2 regions of the Bordetella pertussis 18323 genome follow, and region 1 is predicted to be linked to the other one. Evidence: predicted binding sites of a transcription regulator. Region 1 holds the regulator's gene; the other holds the start of a gene.
The links. The regulator HrcA, encoded in region 1, represses chaperone genes, less so after heat shock. The targets are predictions, from matches to a motif close to TTAGCACTCNNNNNNNNNGAGTGCTAA.
Positions count from the first base shown of each region.

Region 2: groES (co-chaperone GroES) is a predicted target of HrcA. The motif match lies at 5,085-5,111, and genes of this name have one in related genera.

Region 1 is NC_018518.1:1,659,996-1,669,630, forward strand. Features, by position in the region: gene recN (DNA repair protein RecN) at 1-893, opposite strand, end outside; gene BN118_RS07855 (NAD kinase) at 909-1,808, opposite strand; gene hrcA (heat-inducible transcriptional repressor HrcA) at 1,923-2,927, shown strand; gene hemH (ferrochelatase) at 2,985-4,073, shown strand; gene BN118_RS07870 (hypothetical protein) at 4,155-4,397, shown strand; gene grpE (nucleotide exchange factor GrpE) at 4,539-5,093, shown strand; gene BN118_RS07880 (thioredoxin family protein) at 5,101-5,481, shown strand; gene dnaK (molecular chaperone DnaK) at 5,572-7,497, shown strand; gene dnaJ (molecular chaperone DnaJ) at 7,598-8,719, shown strand; gene BN118_RS07895 (M16 family metallopeptidase) at 8,888-9,635, opposite strand, start outside.
Region 2 is NC_018518.1:957,484-967,118, forward strand. Features, by position in the region: gene brkA (serum resistance autotransporter BrkA) at 1-2,945, shown strand, start outside; gene groL (chaperonin GroEL) at 3,048-4,700, opposite strand; gene groES (co-chaperone GroES) at 4,733-5,020, opposite strand; gene BN118_RS04575 (DUF4286 family protein) at 5,354-5,983, opposite strand; gene BN118_RS04580 (maleate cis-trans isomerase family protein) at 5,980-6,681, opposite strand; gene BN118_RS04585 (DUF4286 family protein) at 6,730-7,365, opposite strand; gene BN118_RS04590 (FAD-dependent oxidoreductase) at 7,409-9,115, opposite strand; gene BN118_RS04595 (tripartite tricarboxylate transporter substrate binding protein) at 9,177-9,635, opposite strand, start outside.

The DNA of each region.
Region 1 (9,635 bases):
ACATCGGCCAGGCGCTGCGGGTCCAGTTCGACCCGGCTGACGTAGTTGTTCAGGTCGGAGACGGCTTCGGTGATCGCGATGCGGGCCGATTCGAGTTCGTCGCCGATGCCTTGCAGGGCGGGGTCGTGGCGCAGCATCTGCTGCAATTGGTGGGCGGCGCCATTGAGGCGGTGCTGGGCCGAGTCGTGCTCGCCGTCCAGCGCCTCGAGGATGCGCGAGGCCCCGTCCAGCAGCGACTGGGCGTGCGACAGCCGGGTGTGCTCGGTTTGCAGCGCATCCCATTCGTCCGGACCCAGCCCCAGGCGGTCCAGTTCGTCCGACTGCCATTGCAGGCGGTCGCGTTCGGCGGCCAGCGCCTCGGCGTCCTGCTCGGCGGTATCGAGCTGGCGGGCCAGCGCGCGCCATTGCTTCCAGGCCTGCGCCACCGTCTGGCGCAGTTCGGCGTGCCCGCCGTGGGCGTCGAGCAGGTCGCGCTGGGCCTCGGGGCGCATCAGGCTTTGGTGGGCGTGCTGGCCGTGGATGTCGACCAGTCCGTCGCCGAGCTCGCGCAATTGGGCGATCGTGGCCGGCATGCCGTTGATGTAGGCGCGGCTGCGGCCCTGGCTGTCGATGACGCGGCGCAGCGCCAGTTCGTCGCCGCTGTCGAGTTCGCGTTCGGCCAGCCAGTCGCGCAGGGCGGGCGGGGCGTCGAAGACGGCGGTGATATCGGCGCGCGCCGCGCCTTCGCGCAGCATCGAGGCGTCGCCGCGCTCGCCCAGCGTCAGGGCCAGCGCATCGATCAGGATCGACTTGCCGGCGCCGGTTTCGCCGGAAAAGACGGTAAAGCCGTCGCCGAAGTGGAGCTCGGTCTGTTCGACGATGACGAAATCGCGGATATGGAGGGTTCGCAACATGGCGGACGCGACGGGCTACTCAAGGTTGTCGGTGGCCTGCGGCATCAGGTTCCAGTGCAACTTGCGGCGCAGGGTGGAGAAGAAGCTGTAGCCTTCGGGGTGCACGAAGCGGATGATATGCGGGGCGCGCTGCACCGTGATGCGGTCGCCCGGCTGCAGGTCGGACCAGGTCTGCATGTCGAAATGCACGCTGGCGCCGATTTCCACCCGCCCCATGGCCGTCAGCGTCATGTTGAGCACGCCGCTGTCGGGAATGACGATCGGGCGGTTGGAGAGGGTCTGGGGCGCGACCGGCACCAGCACCATGGCATTCATGCCGGGATGCAGGATGGGGCCGTTGGCCGACAGCGAGTAGGCGGTGGAGCCGGTGGGCGTGGCGATGATCAGGCCGTCGGCGCGCTGCGTGTACATGAAGGCGCCGTCGAGTTCGACCCGCACTTCGATCATGCCGCCGCGGCCGGCGCGGTTGAGCACCACGTCGTTGACGGCCGAGGCCGAGTACATCTGCTGCTCGCCGCGCCAGACGCCGCCTTGCAGCAGCATGCGGTCCTCGGCCTGGTAGTTGCCTTCCAGCACGCGGCCCAGCGCGTCGTGGGCATCCTGCAGCGGAATGTCGGTGATGAAGCCCAGCCGCCCGTGGTTGATGCCGATCAGCGGCACGCCGTACGGCGCGAGGTGGCGCGCCGCGCCCAGCACGGTGCCGTCGCCGCCCATCACGACCGCCAGCGTGGCGGTGCGGCCGATTTCATCCCAGTCGGCCACGGGATAGCCGCTGACGCCGGCGTTGCGCGCCGTCTCGGCCTCGACCAGCACGCGGCGGCCGGCCTGCGTCAGCATTTGCGCCAGCGCGGTCAGCGGTGCGTCCAGGCCGGTGTCCTGGTATCTGCCGATCAGGGCGACAATGGGAAAGTACATGGCGAGCCGCGTAAAGTGTGTTTTGAGATGCCGATTTTGCGATTATATGGGGCCGCATATTGCCGTGCTGGACAAAAAACGCCCCTTTGTTGAAAGTTTCCCTAAAATACGCTCATGGATGACCGCGCACGCGCATTGCTCAAGGCGTTGATCGAACGCTACATCGCCGACGGGCAACCGGTCGGCTCACGCACGCTTTCCAAAGTGTTCGATCTGTCGCCGGCCACGATACGCAATGTCATGGCCGACCTGGAAGAGCTGGGGCTGATCCACAGCCCCCACACCTCGGCTGGAAGGGTGCCCACGCCGCGCGGGTATCGCATGTTCGTCGATTCGCTGCTGGCGGTGCGCGCCTACCAGTTCGAGCCCGCCCATATCGGCGAGCTGCTGCCCGTGTCCGAGCCCAGCCGGGCGGTCAACGCGGCGGCGGCGCTGCTGTCCAACCTCACCCAGTTCGCCGGCGTGGTGCTCACGCCCAAGCGGACCCAGATTTTCCGCCAGATCGAGTTCATCCGCCTGTCCGACAAGCGGGTGCTGCTGATCATCGTGACCCCCGAGGGCGATGTGCAGAACCGCATCCTGTCGGCGCAGCGCGACTACACCGAAGCCGAGCTGCTGGAGGCGGGCAATTTCTTCAACGTGCACTTCTCCGGCAAGTCGTTCGATGCCGTGCGCCGCACGCTGTCGACCGAACTGGCGCAACTGCGCGACGATATCTCGCGCCTGATGCAGGCGGCGGTCGAGGCCGGCGCCGAGGCGGCCGACGACGGCGAGGCGGTGGTGATCTCCGGCGAGCGCAAGCTGCTGGACGTGACCGACATCGCTTCCGACATGGACCGGCTGCGCAAGATGTTCTCGTTGTTCGAAAAGAAAACCGATCTGCTGCAGTTGCTGGACGTCTCCAGCCGCGCGCAAGGGGTGCAGATCTACATCGGCGGCGATTCGCAGCTGGTGCCGATGGAAGAAGTGTCGGTCATCACGGCGCCGTATGGCGTGGATGGCAAGGTCATCGGCACGCTGGGGGTCATCGGCCCTACCCGGATGGCGTACGAGCGGGTCATCCCCATTGTCGACATCACTGCGCGCTTGCTGTCCAACGCCTTGAGCCACAACCAATAATCCCATTTCGGGCCGGATACCGCCTGCGCGCGGGGCGGCGCCTTGAGAGGTGTCTTCGTGTTTCTTCGCCTGTTCAAGTACCTTTGGCCCGAACGCTATCTGCCCGAAACCCCCGCGCAGGACCCTTTCGACGAAAACCCGCCGCCATGCGGACCGGGGCGCGTCGGCGTGCTGCTGGTCAACCTGGGCACCCCCGATGAGCCCACGCGCGGCGCGATACGGCGGTACCTGGGCGAATTCCTGTCCGACCCGCGCGTGATCGAGATTCCGCGCTATCTGTGGATGCCCATCCTGCACGGGCTGGTATTGACCATGCGGCCCAAGAAGCTGGCGCCGCGCTATGCCGGCATCTGGATGGAGGAGGGCTCGCCCCTGCTGGTCTACAGCCAGAGGCAGGCCGCAGGGGTGCGCCAGGGCCTGGCCGCGCGCGGAGTGCATGCCGAGGTGGAGCTGGCCATGCGCTATGGCAAGCCGTCGATCCCGGCGGCGATCACGGCCTTGCGCGAGCGCGGCTGCGATCACATCCTGGCCGTGCCGCTGTACCCGCAATACGCGGCCAGCACCACGGCCACGGTGGTCGATGCCGTGACGCGCCACGCGGGGCGCCTGCGCGACCAGCCGGCGCTGCGCTTCGTCAAGCGCTTCCACAACGACCCGGCCTACGTCGAGGCGCAGGCCGGACGCATCGCCGAATTCTGGCAGGCCCACGGCCGGCCCCAGAAGCTGGTCATGAGCTTTCATGGGCTGCCGCGCTATTCGATCGAACTGGGCGACCCCTACTACCGCGATTGCCTCGATACCGCGCGCCTGCTGCGCGAGCGCCTGGGCCTGCGCGAGGACGAGGTCGAGGTGACATTCCAGAGCCGGTTCGGCTCGGCGCGCTGGCTCGAACCCTATACCGAGCCCACCCTGGCGGAACTGGCCCGGCAGGGCGTGACCGAGGTCGACGTGGTGTGTCCGGGGTTCGTGGCCGACTGCCTGGAAACGCTCGAGGAAATCAGCCAGGAATGCCGCGACGCCTTCGTGGCGGCCGGCGGCAGGCAGTTCCGCTACATCCCGGCGCTGAATGACTGCCCGCCCTGGATCGAAGGCCTGACCGACCTGGTCGAACGCCAGTTGCGGGGCTGGCCGACCGGCAATCCCTGAACGCGTACACTGTGGTTGAAGCGGCGGGCGCGAGCGCGCCGGTCCATTCCGCGAATGTGCAGCATTTTCAGGGAGACGGCCATGAATCCTCCTCGCAAGCCCACCATCGGCACCTCGGGTCCGCCCGGGCATGCCAACCTGGAAGAAGACCAGCTCGAGCGCGAACTCGACGAGGCGCTGCTGGAGACCTTCCCCGCCAGCGACCCGATCGCCATCACGTCCGAGGACGAGCGGGACGAGCCCGACGACAAGGTCGACGAGGCGCTGGAGGACACCTTCCCCGCCAGCGACCCGCCCGCGCCGGCCCAGCCCGGGAAAAAATAGGGCCGCAACATCCGGGCGGCGACGCGCCGTCCGGCGGCGTCATGGGAGCCGGGCTTTTTTTCCTGGAAAACCGGACTTGAAATGGGGGCATTCGCCCCCATCGTTGGCGCTTGAAGCCAATTTATATTCTGGAGGACTCCCATGACGGCACCCCAAGAGCCGGTCGATTCGACCCCTGAAAGCGGCGAAAACGCCGCGACGCCCGGTCTCGAGGACGATTTGTCGGCCGAGCTGGCGGCCCTGCGCGCCGAGCTCGAGGCAGCCCAGGCCACCGTCAAGGCTCAGCAGGAGCAGGTGCTGCGCGCCGCGGCCGAAGCCGAGAATGTGCGCCGCCGCGCCCAGGAAGACGTCGCCAAGGCCCGCAAGTTCGGCATCGAATCGTTCGCCGAGAGCCTGGTTCCGGTCAAGGACAGCCTCGAGGCCGCCCTGGCCCAGCCCGACCAGGCGGCGCAGGCCTGGCGCGAAGGCGTGGAAGTCACGCTCAAGCAGCTGACCGCCGCCTTCGAGCGCAATCTGCTCAAGGAAATCGCGCCGGCCCAGGGCGACAAGTTCGACCCGCACCTGCACCAGGCGATTTCCTCGGTGCCGGCCGACCAGCCCGCCAATACCGTGCTGCAACTGCTGCAGAAGGGCTACGTCATCGCCGACCGCACGCTGCGTCCGGCGCTGGTCGTGGTGTCCGCCGGCCAGGGCTGAAGCAGGCATGGCCGCCGCCCCATTCGATCCCGCCGAGGTCTTCCAGGTCTTCGGCATGCGCCGCGTCGACAGCGCCAGCTTCGACGAGCAAGTGGTGCGCGCGCCGGGCGACGACCTGCGCTGCGTGTTCCTGTGGGGCCAGGATTGTTACAACTGTGGCATTTTCAAGCAGACCGCCTTGCTCCAGCGGCAGGCGCTCCTGGCGCTGGAGCTGAGCTGGTTCGAGGCCGACGTCTACGCCGACGAGGCGCTGGGGCGGCGGTTCTCGCTGCATGGCGTGCCGACTTTCGTGCTGTACCGCAGTGGCAAGCGGCTGGGCCGGGTGACCGGCTGGCCCGGATTGCCCCAGTTCAGCGCCGCGATGCAGCGGTTGCGGGACGGGACTTGAAAAACCCTGTGGCCAACTCCAGTTACTGGGGGACTGAGTTTCAAACCCTGATTCCTACCGTATTCAATTCATAGCAAGGTATTTCCCACCATGAGCAAAATCATTGGCATCGACCTGGGTACGACCAACAGCTGCGTGGCTGTCCTGGACGGCGGTCAGGTCAAGATCATCGAGAACGCCGAAGGCGCCCGTACCACCCCCTCCATCGTCGCCTACATGGACGATGGCGAGACGCTGGTCGGCGCGCCGGCCAAGCGCCAGGCGGTCACCAACCCCAAGAACACCCTGTACGCGGTCAAGCGCCTGATCGGCCGCAAGTTCGACGAGAAGGCGGTCCAGAAGGACATCGACCTGATGCCGTACTCGATCGTCAAGGCCGACAACGGCGACGCGTGGGTCGAAGTGCGCGGCAAGAAGCTGGCGCCGCCCCAGGTGTCGGCCGAAGTGCTGCGCAAGATGAAGAAGACCGCCGAGGACTACCTGGGCGAGGAAGTCACCGAGGCCGTGATCACGGTGCCGGCGTACTTCAACGACAGCCAGCGCCAGGCCACCAAGGACGCCGGCCGCATCGCCGGCCTGGAAGTCAAGCGCATCATCAACGAGCCGACCGCGGCCGCGCTGGCCTTCGGCCTGGACAAGACCGAGAAGGGCGATCGCAAGATCGTCGTCTATGACCTGGGCGGCGGTACGTTCGACGTCTCGATCATCGAGATCGCCGACGTGGACGGCGAAATGCAGTTCGAGGTGCTGTCGACCAACGGCGATACCTTCCTGGGCGGCGAGGATTTCGACCAGCGCATCATCGACTACATCATCTCCGAGTTCAAGAAGGAACAGGGCGTCGACCTGTCCAAGGACGTGCTGGCCCTGCAGCGCCTGAAAGAGGCCGCCGAAAAGGCCAAGATCGAGCTGTCGTCGAGCCAGCAGACCGAGATCAACCTGCCGTACATCACGGCCGATGCCTCCGGTCCCAAGCACCTGAACCTCAAGATCACGCGCGCCAAGCTGGAAGCGCTGGTCGAGGAGCTGATCGAGCGCACCATCGAGCCGTGCCGCGTGGCCATCAAGGATGCCGGCGTCAAGGTTTCCGACATCGACGACGTGATCCTGGTCGGCGGCATGACCCGCATGCCCAAGGTGCAGGACAAGGTCAAGGAATTCTTCGGCCGCGAGCCGCGCAAGGACGTCAACCCCGATGAGGCGGTTGCCGCCGGCGCCGCGATCCAGGGTTCCGTGCTGTCGGGCGAGCGCAAGGACGTGCTGCTGCTGGACGTGACCCCGCTGTCGCTGGGCATCGAGACCCTGGGCGGCGTGATGACCAAGATGATCCAGAAGAACACCACGATCCCGACGCGCTACTCGCAGACGTTCTCGACCGCCGACGACAACCAGCCGGCGGTGACGATCAAGGTGTTCCAGGGCGAGCGCGAAATCGCGGCCGGCAACAAGGGCCTGGGCGAGTTCAACCTGGAAGGCATCCCGCCGGCGCCGCGCGGCCTGCCGCAGATCGAGGTCACGTTCGACATCGACGCCAACGGCATTCTGCACGTCTCGGCCAAGGACAAGGGCACCGGCAAGGAAAACAAGATCACCATCAAGGCCAACTCGGGTCTGTCGGAAGACGAGATCCAGCGCATGGTCAAGGATGCCGAGGCCAACGCCGAGGAAGATCACCGGCTGGCCGAGCTGGCGCAGGCCCGCAACCAGGCCGACGCGCTGGTGCATGCCACCCGCAAGTCGCTCACGGAGTACGGCGAGAAGCTGGAAGCCGCCGAGAAGGAGTCGATCGAGGCTGCCATCAAGGACCTCGAGGACATCCTCAAGACGGGTGACAAGGCCGAGATCGACGCCAAGGTGGAAGCCTTGTCGACGGCCTCGCAGAAGCTGGGCGAAAAGATGTACGCCGACATGCAGGCGCAGCAGCAGGCCCAGCAGCAGCAGGCGGCCGACAACGCCAAGCCGGTGGACGACAATGTGGTCGACGCCGACTTCAAGGAAGTCAAGCGCGACCAGTAATGGCCGAACGATGACGTGCGATACGCCCGGTAGCTGATTCCAGCTACCGGGCGCGCGCGTTGATGATTCAGAACATGGCCCGGCGACGGGCCCTCCCACCATGGCAAAACGCGATTACTACGAAGTACTGGGTGTGGCGAAGAATGCCAGCGACGAAGACCTGCAGAAGGCCTATCGCAAGCTGGCCATGAAGTACCACCCGGACCGCAACCCGGACAGCAAGGAAGCCGAGGAAAAGTTCAAGGAAGCCAAGGAGGCCTACGAGGTCCTGGGTGACGAGCAGAAGCGCGCCGCCTACGACCGCTATGGCCATGCCGGGGTCGACCCGAACGCCGCCGGCATGGGCGGCGGCATGGGCGGCGGCTTCGCCGATGCTTTCGGCGATATCTTTGGCGAGATCTTCGGCGCGGGTCGGCGCGGGGGCGGCGGGCCGCAGGTATATCGCGGCGCCGACCTGAAGTACGCGCTGGAAATCACGCTGGAGCAGGCCGCCAGCGGTTTTGACACCGAGATCCGCGTTCCCAGCTGGGAAAACTGCGATACCTGCCACGGCAGCGGCGCCAAGGCCGGCACCTCGCCCAAGACTTGCCGGACTTGCGGCGGTTCGGGCGCGGTGCGCATGCAGCAGGGCTTTTTCAGCGTCCAGCAGACCTGCCCGACCTGCCACGGCACCGGCAAGGAAATCACCGACCCCTGCCCGTCGTGCGACGGCGTGGGCCGTACGCGTCGCAACAAGACGCTGCAGGTCAAGATCCCGGCCGGCATCGACGACGGCATGCGCATCCGCTCCAGCGGCAACGGCGAGCCCGGCATCAACGGCGGCCCGCCGGGCGACCTGTATGTCGAGATCCATATCAAGCAGCACAAGATCTTCCAGCGCGATGGCGACGATCTGCACTGCGAGCTGACCATCCCGTTCACCACGGCGGCGCTGGGCGGCGAGCTGCAGGTGCCGACCCTGGGCGGCAAGGCCGAGATCTCGATTCCGGAAGGCACGCAGTCGGGCAAGACCTTCCGCCTGCGCGCCAAGGGCATCCGCGGGGTGCGCGGCAGTTATCCGGGCGACCTCTACTGCCACGTGGTGGTCGAGACGCCGGTGCGCCTGAGCGACGAGCAGAAGGCCATCCTGCGCCAGTTCGAGGCTTCGCTCAACGACGGCGGCGACCGCCATTCGCCGCAGAGCAAGTCCTGGACCGACCGCGTCAAGGAGTTCTTCAGCTGACGCATGCGGCGCCTGTCCCGCTGGGGGCGGTACCGTCCTGGCAGTCAGCCGTTCATGGCGTAGAGCAGTGTGCCTGTCCCAGCGGGGACAGGCACACTCTGTCGCGGATGTCAGTTTCCATCGGGGGGCAGGCTGGAAGTCAGCCGGTGCCAGTCCCCATGCGGCCCCTCAAGGGGTGGATTTCTTGGTGAAATCCCCCGCCACGGCGGTGCTGAACGCCTCGGGCTTGAGATACTTGCGCAGCGCGGCGTTGACCTGGTCGGGCGTGAGCGCCTCGAGTTTGCGGTCCATGTCGGCCGACCACTGGAAGCTGCGGCCGGTCTGCATGTAGTTCACCCAGGTATCGGCCAGCACGTCATCCTGGGCGCGCGCCAGGTTGCGGTAGTTCAGCAGCGCCACGACGCCGTCGCGGACCTCCTGGTCCGTGAAGCCGTCCTTGAGGGCGCGGGCCAGCTCTTCCGAGATGGCCTTTTCCAGGCGTGCCCGGTTCTGCGGCGCGTAGATGGCGTAGATCGTCCAGTTCGCGGACGGCTCGTACGACGACACCGACAGGTTGCTGCGCACGTTGTACGACAGGCCTTCGGTTTCGCGCACGCGGTGCCACAGGCGCGAGGTTTCCGAGGTGCCGAGCAGGAAGTTGGCCAGGTACAGGGCGGGGTAGTCGGCGTTGGTGTCCTGCAGCTGCAGCGGCATGCGCGAGATGTAGAAGGCGTTGGCCTTGTCGGGCGTGGCGATGTCGAATTGCTGCGCGGGCACGGCGCGGTAGGGATCCGGCAGGCGGGTATAGGCGGGTGCGCTGCGCCAGCCGTCCAGGCCCTTGCGCAGCACGGCCTCGACCGCGGCGGGATCGAATTCGCCCACGGCCGAGAACTTGATCCGGCCGGCGCCGTACAGCTTGCCGCTGACCGCGGCCAGG
Region 2 (9,635 bases), 700 kb from region 1:
CGCTGGCCGGCATGGCCCGGCTGGCGCCCGCGGCGGCGCAGGCGCCGCAGCCGCCCGTGGCCGGCGCGCCGCATGCGCAGGACGCCGGGCAGGAAGGAGAGTTCGACCACCGGGACAACACGCTCATTGCAGTCTTTGACGACGGCGTCGGCATCAATCTCGACGACGATCCCGACGAGCTCGGCGAGACGGCGCCCCCCACGCTCAAGGACATCCACATCTCGGTGGAGCACAAGAACCCGATGAGCAAGCCGGCCATCGGGGTGCGTGTCAGCGGCGCCGGCCGCGCGCTGACGCTGGCCGGCTCGACCATCGATGCCACCGAGGGCGGCATTCCCGCAGTGGTACGGCGCGGCGGCACGCTGGAGCTGGATGGCGTCACCGTGGCGGGCGGGGAAGGGATGGAGCCGATGACGGTCTCTGACGCCGGCAGCCGCCTGAGCGTGCGCGGCGGCGTGCTGGGCGGCGAAGCGCCGGGCGTCGGCCTGGTCCGGGCCGCGCAAGGCGGCCAGGCGAGCATCATCGACGCGACGCTGCAGAGCATCCTCGGGCCCGCGCTCATTGCCGACGGCGGCTCCATTTCCGTCGCCGGCGGTTCGATCGACATGGACATGGGCCCGGGATTCCCGCCGCCGCCTCCACCGCTTCCCGGGGCGCCGCTGGCCGCGCATCCGCCGCTCGATCGCGTTGCCGCGGTGCACGCCGGCCAGGACGGCAAGGTGACACTGCGGGAGGTGGCGCTGCGGGCTCACGGGCCGCAGGCGACGGGCGTCTATGCGTATATGCCTGGCAGCGAAATCACCCTGCAGGGAGGCACAGTCAGCGTGCAGGGCGATGACGGGGCCGGCGTGGTCGCCGGCGCGGGCCTGCTCGACGCCTTGCCGCCCGGCGGCACGGTGCGGCTGGACGGAACCACGGTGTCGACCGATGGCGCCAACACCGATGCCGTGCTGGTTCGCGGCGACGCGGCGCGCGCCGAGGTCGTCAACACCGTGCTGCGCACCGCCAAGAGCCTGGCCGCCGGCGTATCGGCCCAGCATGGAGGCCGCGTCACGCTGCGGCAGACCCGCATCGAGACCGCGGGCGCGGGGGCCGAGGGCATCTCCGTGCTGGGCTTCGAGCCGCAGTCCGGCTCCGGCCCGGCCAGCGTCGACATGCAGGGCGGCAGCATCACCACGACCGGCAACCGCGCCGCCGGCATCGCGCTCACCCACGGCAGCGCCCGCCTGGAAGGCGTGGCGGTGCGCGCCGAGGGCAGCGGCTCGAGCGCCGCGCAGCTGGCCAACGGCACGCTGGTCGTCAGCGCAGGGTCGCTGGCCTCGGCCCAGTCCGGCGCGATCAGCGTGACCGACACGCCGCTGAAGCTGATGCCGGGCGCCCTGGCCAGCAGCACGGTCTCGGTCCGGTTGACCGACGGCGCCACGGCGCAAGGCGGCAATGGCGTGTTCCTCCAGCAGCATTCCACCATTCCGGTGGCGGTTGCCCTCGAGAGCGGCGCCCTGGCTCGCGGCGATATCGTCGCCGACGGCAACAAGCCCCTCGATGCCGGGATCTCCCTCAGCGTGGCCAGCGGCGCCGCCTGGCACGGCGCCACCCAGGTGCTCCAGTCGGCCACGCTGGGCAAGGGCGGAACCTGGGTCGTGAACGCCGACTCCCGGGTGCAGGACATGTCGATGCGCGGCGGGCGGGTCGAATTCCAGGCGCCCGCGCCCGAGGCCTCTTACAAGACCCTGACCCTGCAAACCCTGGACGGCAACGGCGTGTTCGTGCTGAACACCAACGTCGCCGCCGGGCAGAACGACCAGTTGCGGGTCACCGGCCGCGCCGATGGCCAGCACCGCGTGCTGGTGCGCAATGCCGGAGGCGAGGCCGACAGCCGGGGCGCCCGCCTGGGCCTGGTGCATACCCAGGGGCAGGGCAACGCCACCTTCCGGCTGGCCAACGTCGGCAAGGCGGTTGACCTGGGCACGTGGCGCTACAGCCTGGCGGAGGATCCGAAGACGCATGTCTGGAGCTTGCAGCGCGCGGGCCAGGCCCTGTCGGGGGCGGCCAATGCCGCCGTGAACGCGGCGGATCTTTCCAGCATCGCCCTGGCCGAGTCCAACGCGCTGGACAAGCGCCTGGGCGAGCTGCGCCTGCGCGCCGACGCCGGCGGGCCATGGGCGCGTACGTTCAGCGAGCGCCAGCAGATCAGCAACCGCCACGCCCGCGCCTACGACCAGACGGTCAGCGGGCTGGAGATCGGCCTGGACCGTGGCTGGAGCGCGTCGGGCGGGCGCTGGTACGCCGGCGGCCTGCTCGGCTACACCTATGCCGACCGCACCTATCCCGGCGACGGTGGCGGCAAGGTCAAGGGCCTGCACGTCGGCGGCTACGCCGCCTATGTCGGCGATGGCGGCTACTATCTCGACACCGTGCTGCGGCTGGGCCGCTACGATCAGCAATACAACATTGCCGGCACCGATGGCGGCCGCGTCACCGCCGACTACCGCACAAGCGGCGCCGCATGGTCGCTCGAAGGCGGGCGCCGGTTCGAGCTGCCCAACGACTGGTTCGCCGAACCGCAGGCCGAGGTCATGCTGTGGCGCACGTCAGGCAAGCGCTATCGCGCCAGCAATGGCCTGCGCGTCAAGGTGGACGCCAACACCGCCACGCTGGGCCGCCTGGGCTTGCGCTTCGGCCGCCGCATCGCCCTGGCCGGCGGCAACATCGTGCAGCCCTACGCCAGGCTCGGCTGGACGCAGGAGTTCAAAAGCACGGGCGATGTGCGCACCAATGGCATTGGCCATGCCGGCGCAGGCCGCCACGGCCGCGTGGAACTGGGCGCGGGCGTCGACGCCGCGTTGGGCAAGGGGCACAACCTCTATGCTTCGTACGAGTACGCGGCGGGCGACCGGATCAACATTCCGTGGTCGTTCCACGCCGGCTACCGCTACAGCTTCTGAGCGAGCTCCAATGAAAAACCCCGCCAGGCGAACCTGGCGGGGTTTTTTTTGGGAAGGCCGCGCCGCGGCAAGCCGCGGCGGTTTCGGCCGGGAAGGCGGGACTTAGAAGTCCATGCCGCCCATGCCGCCCATGCCGCCCATGCCGCCGGGCATTGCCGGAGCAGCAGCGGGCTTGTTTTCCATCAGCTCGACCACGGCGGCTTCGGCCGTCAGCAGCAGGCTGGCCACCGAAGCGGCGTTCTGCAGCGCGGTGCGGGTGACCTTGGTCGGGTCCAGCACGCCTTGCTCGACCAGGTCGCCGTACTCGCCGGTCGCGGCGTTGTAGCCGTAGTTGCCCTTGCCGTTGAGCACGGTGTTGACCACCACGCTGGCTTCGTCGCCGGCGTTGGTGACGATGGTGCGCAGGGGCTCTTCGACAGCGCGCAGGATCAGCTTGATGCCGGCGTTCTGGTCAGCCGTGTCGCCCTTCAGGCCAGTGATGGCCTGCTTGGCGCGCAGCAGCGCAACGCCACCGCCAGGAACCACGCCTTCTTCCACCGCGGCACGCGTGGCGTGCAGGGCGTCTTCGACGCGAGCCTTCTTTTCCTTCATTTCGACTTCGGTGGCAGCACCGACGCGAATCACGGCAACGCCGCCGGCCAGCTTGGCCACGCGCTCTTGCAGCTTCTCGCGGTCGTAGTCCGAGGTGGCTTCCTCGATCTGGGCGCGGATCTGCTTGACGCGCGCTTCGATCGACTTGCCGTCGCCGGCGCCGTCGATGATCGTGGTGTTTTCCTTGGCCACTTCGATGCGCTTGGCCTGGCCCAGATCCTGCAGCGTGGCCTTTTCCAGCGACATGCCGGTTTCTTCGGAGATCACCGTGCCGCCCGTCAGGATGGCGATGTCTTCCAGCATGGCCTTGCGACGGTCGCCGAAGCCCGGGGCCTTGACGGCGGTGGTCTTCAGGATGCCGCGGATGTTGTTCACGACCAGGGTGGCCAGCGCTTCGCCTTCGACGTCTTCGGCGATGATCAGCAGCGGACGGCTCGACTTGGCGACTTGCTCCAGCACGGGCAGCAGGTCACGGATGTTGCTGACCTTCTTGTCGTAGATCAGGACATACGGATCGTCCAGCGCGGCGACTTGCTTTTCCGGGCTGTTGATGAAGTAGGGCGACAGGTAGCCGCGGTCGAATTGCATGCCTTCGACGACATCCAGTTCGTTTTCCAGCGACTTGCCGTCTTCGACGGTGATCACGCCTTCCTTGCCGACCTTGTCCATCGCGTCAGCGATGATCTGGCCGATCGAGGCATCGCTGTTGGCCGAGATCGAGCCAACCTGGGCGATTTCCTTGCTGGTGGTGACCGGCTTGGACAGTTTCTTCAGCTCTTCCACGGCGGCGGCCACGGCCTTGTCGATGCCGCGTTTGAGGTCGATCGGGTTGAAGCCGGCGGCGACGTACTTCAGGCCTTCCTGAACGACGGCCTGGGCCAGCACGGTGGCGGTGGTGGTGCCGTCACCGGCGTTGTCGGAGGTCTTGGAGGCAACGTCCTTGACCAGCTGGGCGCCGATGTTCTCGAACTTGTCCTTCAGTTCGATTTCCTTGGCGACGGACACGCCGTCCTTGGTCACCGTCGGGGCGCCGAACGAGCGCTCCAGCACGACGTTGCGACCCTTGGGGCCCAGGGTGGTCTTGACGGCGTTGGCGAGGACGTTCACGCCGCGCACGATGCGCACGCGGGCTTCGTCGGCAAACAGAACTTGCTTGGCAGCCATTGTTAGCTTCCTTAGAGAATTCGGTTACGCAATTACTGGATCACGGCGAGGATTTCGTCCTCGCGGATGACGAGCAGCTCTTCGCCATCGACCTTGACGGTCTGGCCGGCGTACTTGCCGAACAGGACCTTGTCGCCAGCCTTCAGGTCGACCGGCAGGATCTTGCCGTCTTCGGTCTTCTTGCCGGGGCCGACGGCCACGACTTCACCTTGATCCGGCTTTTCGGCGGCGCTGTCGGGAATGACGATGCCCGAGGCAGTCTTGCGCTCGTTGTCCAGGCGTTTGACGATCACGCGATCGTGCAGGGGACGCAGGGCCATGAGGAACTCCTGTTTCTAAAGAAAAGAAGAAAAATGATCGGTATTTGGCGCGGGGAGCCTGTTGTTAGCACTCACTGGCGACGAGTGCTAATTATAGGGATGCTTCCGCAGGGTTCAAGGGGGGAGGCGGTGCTTGTTACATATTGGCGGGTCTTCGCTGCAGGCCGCCACGCCCGGAGACGCCGGAATCCCCCCTCGCAGATACGGCGCCTTGCCGCCGGGGCGGCGAGACCGGGGCGGGCGCATGGCGAGGCCCGGGAATCGGCGGCCGGGTTCAAGCGCGAGGCGGTGCGGCCGTTGCGCCAGGGCGGGCAGGGGGCGGCGTTGCTGGGCTCAGCTCTCGGGATACACGCCGTGCAAGGCGCCACGCGTCCAGTATGGGGTGTACTCGTTGATCATGTCCAAGTGCCTGGCGTAGGGGCCCAGTCCAGAGGTTTTTTCCTGGTGCGAGAAGGATTCGTGGGCTTCAACCAAGGCCAGGAATCGTGGGCCGTTATCGGCGGGCTCGCGATACACGCGAAGCTGCTGAACGCCGGCCCGGTTCGAGAAAGCGCTGCGCAGCGTGCTTACTAGGTCTGCCTCGTGTTGCAGCGTCAAGCCGACGAACCTCAGCAGCAGCAGCCTTGGCGCGCGTTGCGTGATGGCCTGCCGGGGATAGACCTGCTGCGCGGCCATGCGCGACTGGCCGCGCACCCGGTTGAGCACGCGTTTGCTCCATGGGCTGAAGCGCTCGCCGGATACGTCCTGGTAGGGCTTGTCGTCCAGGACCTCGATATTCGACAGGTCATACAAGGCCAGGTAGCGCGGCCAGCCCGCCACGCACACGTATCGCAGGGCGGTCTCGAATCCTGGCAGGCCGGCCCGTTCCGGCAGGTGCTCGGTGTCGTACCAGTCGTTGAATTCCGCTTCCATGCCGGCGGGCGGTTCCATGGAGACAAGCAGCAGGGCTTTGGAGTGGGTCATGATGCGATTGCCTGGATTTGCGTTGCCATGGCCTGGATCGACGAATAGACCGGCCGGCCGAATTCGGTTTCAAGCTGGTGCAGCACGTTGAAGGTGGGCAATTGCGCACAGGCGATGAACATCGCTTCGCAATCGTCGTTCATGGTCTGCCTGGCGATATGCGAGACGGCCTGGGCGCTGATTCTGCCCAGCTCATCCACATCCTTGGCGTACAGGCTGTCGAAGGCGGCGATCTCGATGCCGGCATTTGAAATGAAGCCTTTCAGCTGGGCATTGACGGCATCCGAGTACGGGGTCACCACCGCAACCTTGCGTATGCCGTCCTGGGTCAGCACGGACGTCATGGAGCTGGCTATGGTCGCGACGGGCTTGCCGGTGTTTTCGCGCAGTTGGCGCGCCAGTTCCTGGTCGCCCACGGGGCCCAGCAGGAATCCGGCGGCCGTGCAGCCATATGCCACGACATCGATGTCGCCGGTACCCAGCTTTTCCCTGGCCAGGGCCAGCGCGTTTTCCTTGTAGGCCGGCAAGGCCGCCGCATTCAGCAGGCCTTTGTCTCGTGGGATTTTGACGACTTCAAGGCGGCAGCCGGGCAGCCAGAGCGGCAGTTCCTCTGCCACCCTGGTGTTGTTCTCTGGAATCAAGACGCCGATGCGTATGGCCGTGGGCATGATGAACCTTTGGTAGTGTGACTTGTGCACGCCTGCGCGCCGGGGGCGGCGTGCGGCGGGAAGGCAGGGGGCGCTCTTTTACTGAGCCTCGAAAACCGAAGGCACGTAGCCTCTGCGCCAATACGGGATGTAGAACGTCATCAGGTCCAGATGGTCGGCCGCCGGTCCAAGGGCGCTGGCGGTGACCGGAATCCGCGGGTCGTGCGCGCGGCATTCCACCAGCGCGATATAGTCGCCCTGCAGTGGCCCGGATCCCCTGAAAACCCTGGCCTGAAGCAGATCTTCAGACGAATCCACGATGGCCTGCAGCCCCTCGATGAGCGCTACCTCATGGGCGCCCGGCATCTCGCGAAAACGCATCACCGCCACTTGCAGCGGCCGGCCCCGATCTCCCATCAAGGCGGGGCCGGGGTATATCTGGTCGCCGGAAAACCGGTACTGGCCATGCAGCTTGGTCAGGATGCGCTGCGCCCAGGGCGAGAAGCGGGCGCCCGGAGCGCGCGTGTACTGGGGGTGTTCAAGCGCATCGACCGAGGCAAGGTCGTACAGGGCCACATATTTGGGCCATCCTTTTACCGCGACATACCGCGACGAGCGATCGAAGCCGGGAACCGTCGACAGGCGCGGAAAGTGTTCCGTGTCGTACCACTCGTTGAACTCTTCTTCCAGGTCCCCGGGCGGGGTCATCATGGCAAGCAGCAGGGCCTTCGTCATATGTCATCCTGGTAAGGTGGTGGTCTCAAGGGCTGGCGCCGCGTCACGGTTTCGAGAGCGACTGGACGGCAAGGTAGGCGCCCACGATCGCGGGCCCCAGTGTCGATCCGCCGGGGTAGAAGCCCCGAAACGGCGAGGCCTGGTTGTTGCCGCAGGCATACAGGCCGGATATGGGTTGCCCTGCGGCATTCAGGGCCTGCCCGGACGCGCTGGTCTTCAGGCCCATCGCGGTGCCTATCGTCGCGGGGTGGATCCGCAGGGCGACAAAAGGCGGCGTTTCGATAGGCGCGAGATTGGGGTTGGGCCAGGTCATATTGTGGCCGAACATTCTGTTGTAGGCCGAGGCCCCCTTGTGGAAGTCGGGGTCCTGGCCCGTGCGGGCGCTTTGGTTGTGGCGCTGCACGGCGGCGGCCAGGGCGCCTGGATCGATGCCGATCTTCGGGCCCAGCTTGTCGAGCGTGCTGGCGACGGTGATGTAGCCACGGCGAATCCAGGGGCGCAGCGAGCGGTTCCATGGCCAGGGCCGTATGAGCCCCAATCCGTGCCTGCGGACGAACTCGCGGTCGGTGATGAAGTAGAAGGGTTTTCCATCCGCCCCGCCGTTGGCGAAGATCGCGGTGACGATATCGTGGTAAGAGTTGGCCTCGTTGACAAACCGTTCCCCTTGTTCGTTGACCGCGATCACCCCGGGCCGGCCGCGATCGAGATAGCCGTAGATGACGGGAGTATCGGCGCCGTTCTTTTCGCGGCTGGCCGACGCGGGGGTCCAGAAGCCGACGCTGCTGAGCTCGCGGTCTACCGAGGCGCCCGCATCCAGCGCCGCCTGGATCCCTGCGCCCGTGCAGGCGGGGTTGCACAGGCTGAAGCGATGCGGAGTCGCCGGGCCGTAGCGCCGCAGCATTTCCTGGTTGTGCGCGAACCCGCCAGTGGCAAGCAACACGGCTTTCGACGCCCGGATACGCTTGGGCACGCCGCCGACGACCACGGTCGCGCCGATCACCCGGTCATGGTCGATCGCCAGGCTTTCAAGGTCGGCCTGGGTCAGAATCCTGCAGCCGAGTTTGTCGACACTGTAAAGAAGCCGCGCAGCCAGGGCGTTGCCCGAGCGCAGGTCGGTGCCACGGGCATACCGGATACGGTCCATCCCATACCGCAGCAGCTTGCGCAGCACGCGCATGAGGGCCCGGGGCGATGAGAACGGGCGCAGAAAGTCATGGACCTCTTCGGGGCCGAGCATCAGCCCGCCCAGGACCATCAAGCGGTGCAAGGGGGGATGCAGCAAGGAAAAATTGCGTCCCAGCTTCTTGCCGTCGAAGGGTTGCGGAAACAGCGAGCGTCCGCGTGTCGCGCCGCCCGGCAGGCTTGACCGATAGTCCGGCCAACTCGACAGGTCGAACTTCACCTCCGTATTTTCATTCAGGAAGTCGATGACCTTGCCTCCCGTGGCAAGGTAGGTGTCTATCACTTCCTCCTGGTAGAAATCGCCCAGCAGCGCCTTCAGGTATGTCCTGGCCGCCTCGAGCGTATCGCCCGCGGCCAGCCCGGCCTTGGTGCCAGGCACCCAGATGCCGCCGCCCGAGGTCGCGGTGGTGCCGCCCACATAGGCGAGTTTTTCGCAGATCAGTACGCGCAGACCTGCCTGCGCGGCAAACAGTGCGGCGGACAGGCCGCCGGCCCCGCTGCCTATCACCAGGACGTCGGTCTCGTCGTCCCAGCGTTCTGGACTGGCTTCAGATACTACGGGGCTCATCGCCGCACTCCTGGCAGGAATCTCTTGGTGTTTTGCTGCATGCATGCCGTGCCCAGGGACCCTATTGCTGCCTGGCGCCCAATTCATCGACCGTCGCCATCCATTTGGCTTCTTCCGCCGCCAGGAACTGGCTCAGTTCTTCGGGCGAGGAGCCCCGCTGTTCCACGCCTTGCGCCGTCAGCTTGGCTATGAGGTCGGGATTCTGCAGCGCGGCCCTGGTGCTTTCGTTCAAGCGCTTGACGATGTCTGGCGGAACGTTTGCCGGGGCCAGCAGTGCGTACCACACCGTGCTGGTGAAGCCGGGCAGGCCCGCCTCGATGGCGGTGGGCAGGTCGGGCAGCAGTGCGCTGCGTTTCGCGCTGGTGACGGCCAGGGCCCGGATCTTCTGCGACTGTATCTGCGGCACCATGGGGCCGATGCCGCTCATCATGAACTGCACATCGCCGCTCATCAGCGCAACCGCCGCGGGCGCCGCGCCCTTGTATGGAATCCGCTGCAAATTCAAGCCGGCGGATTTCAG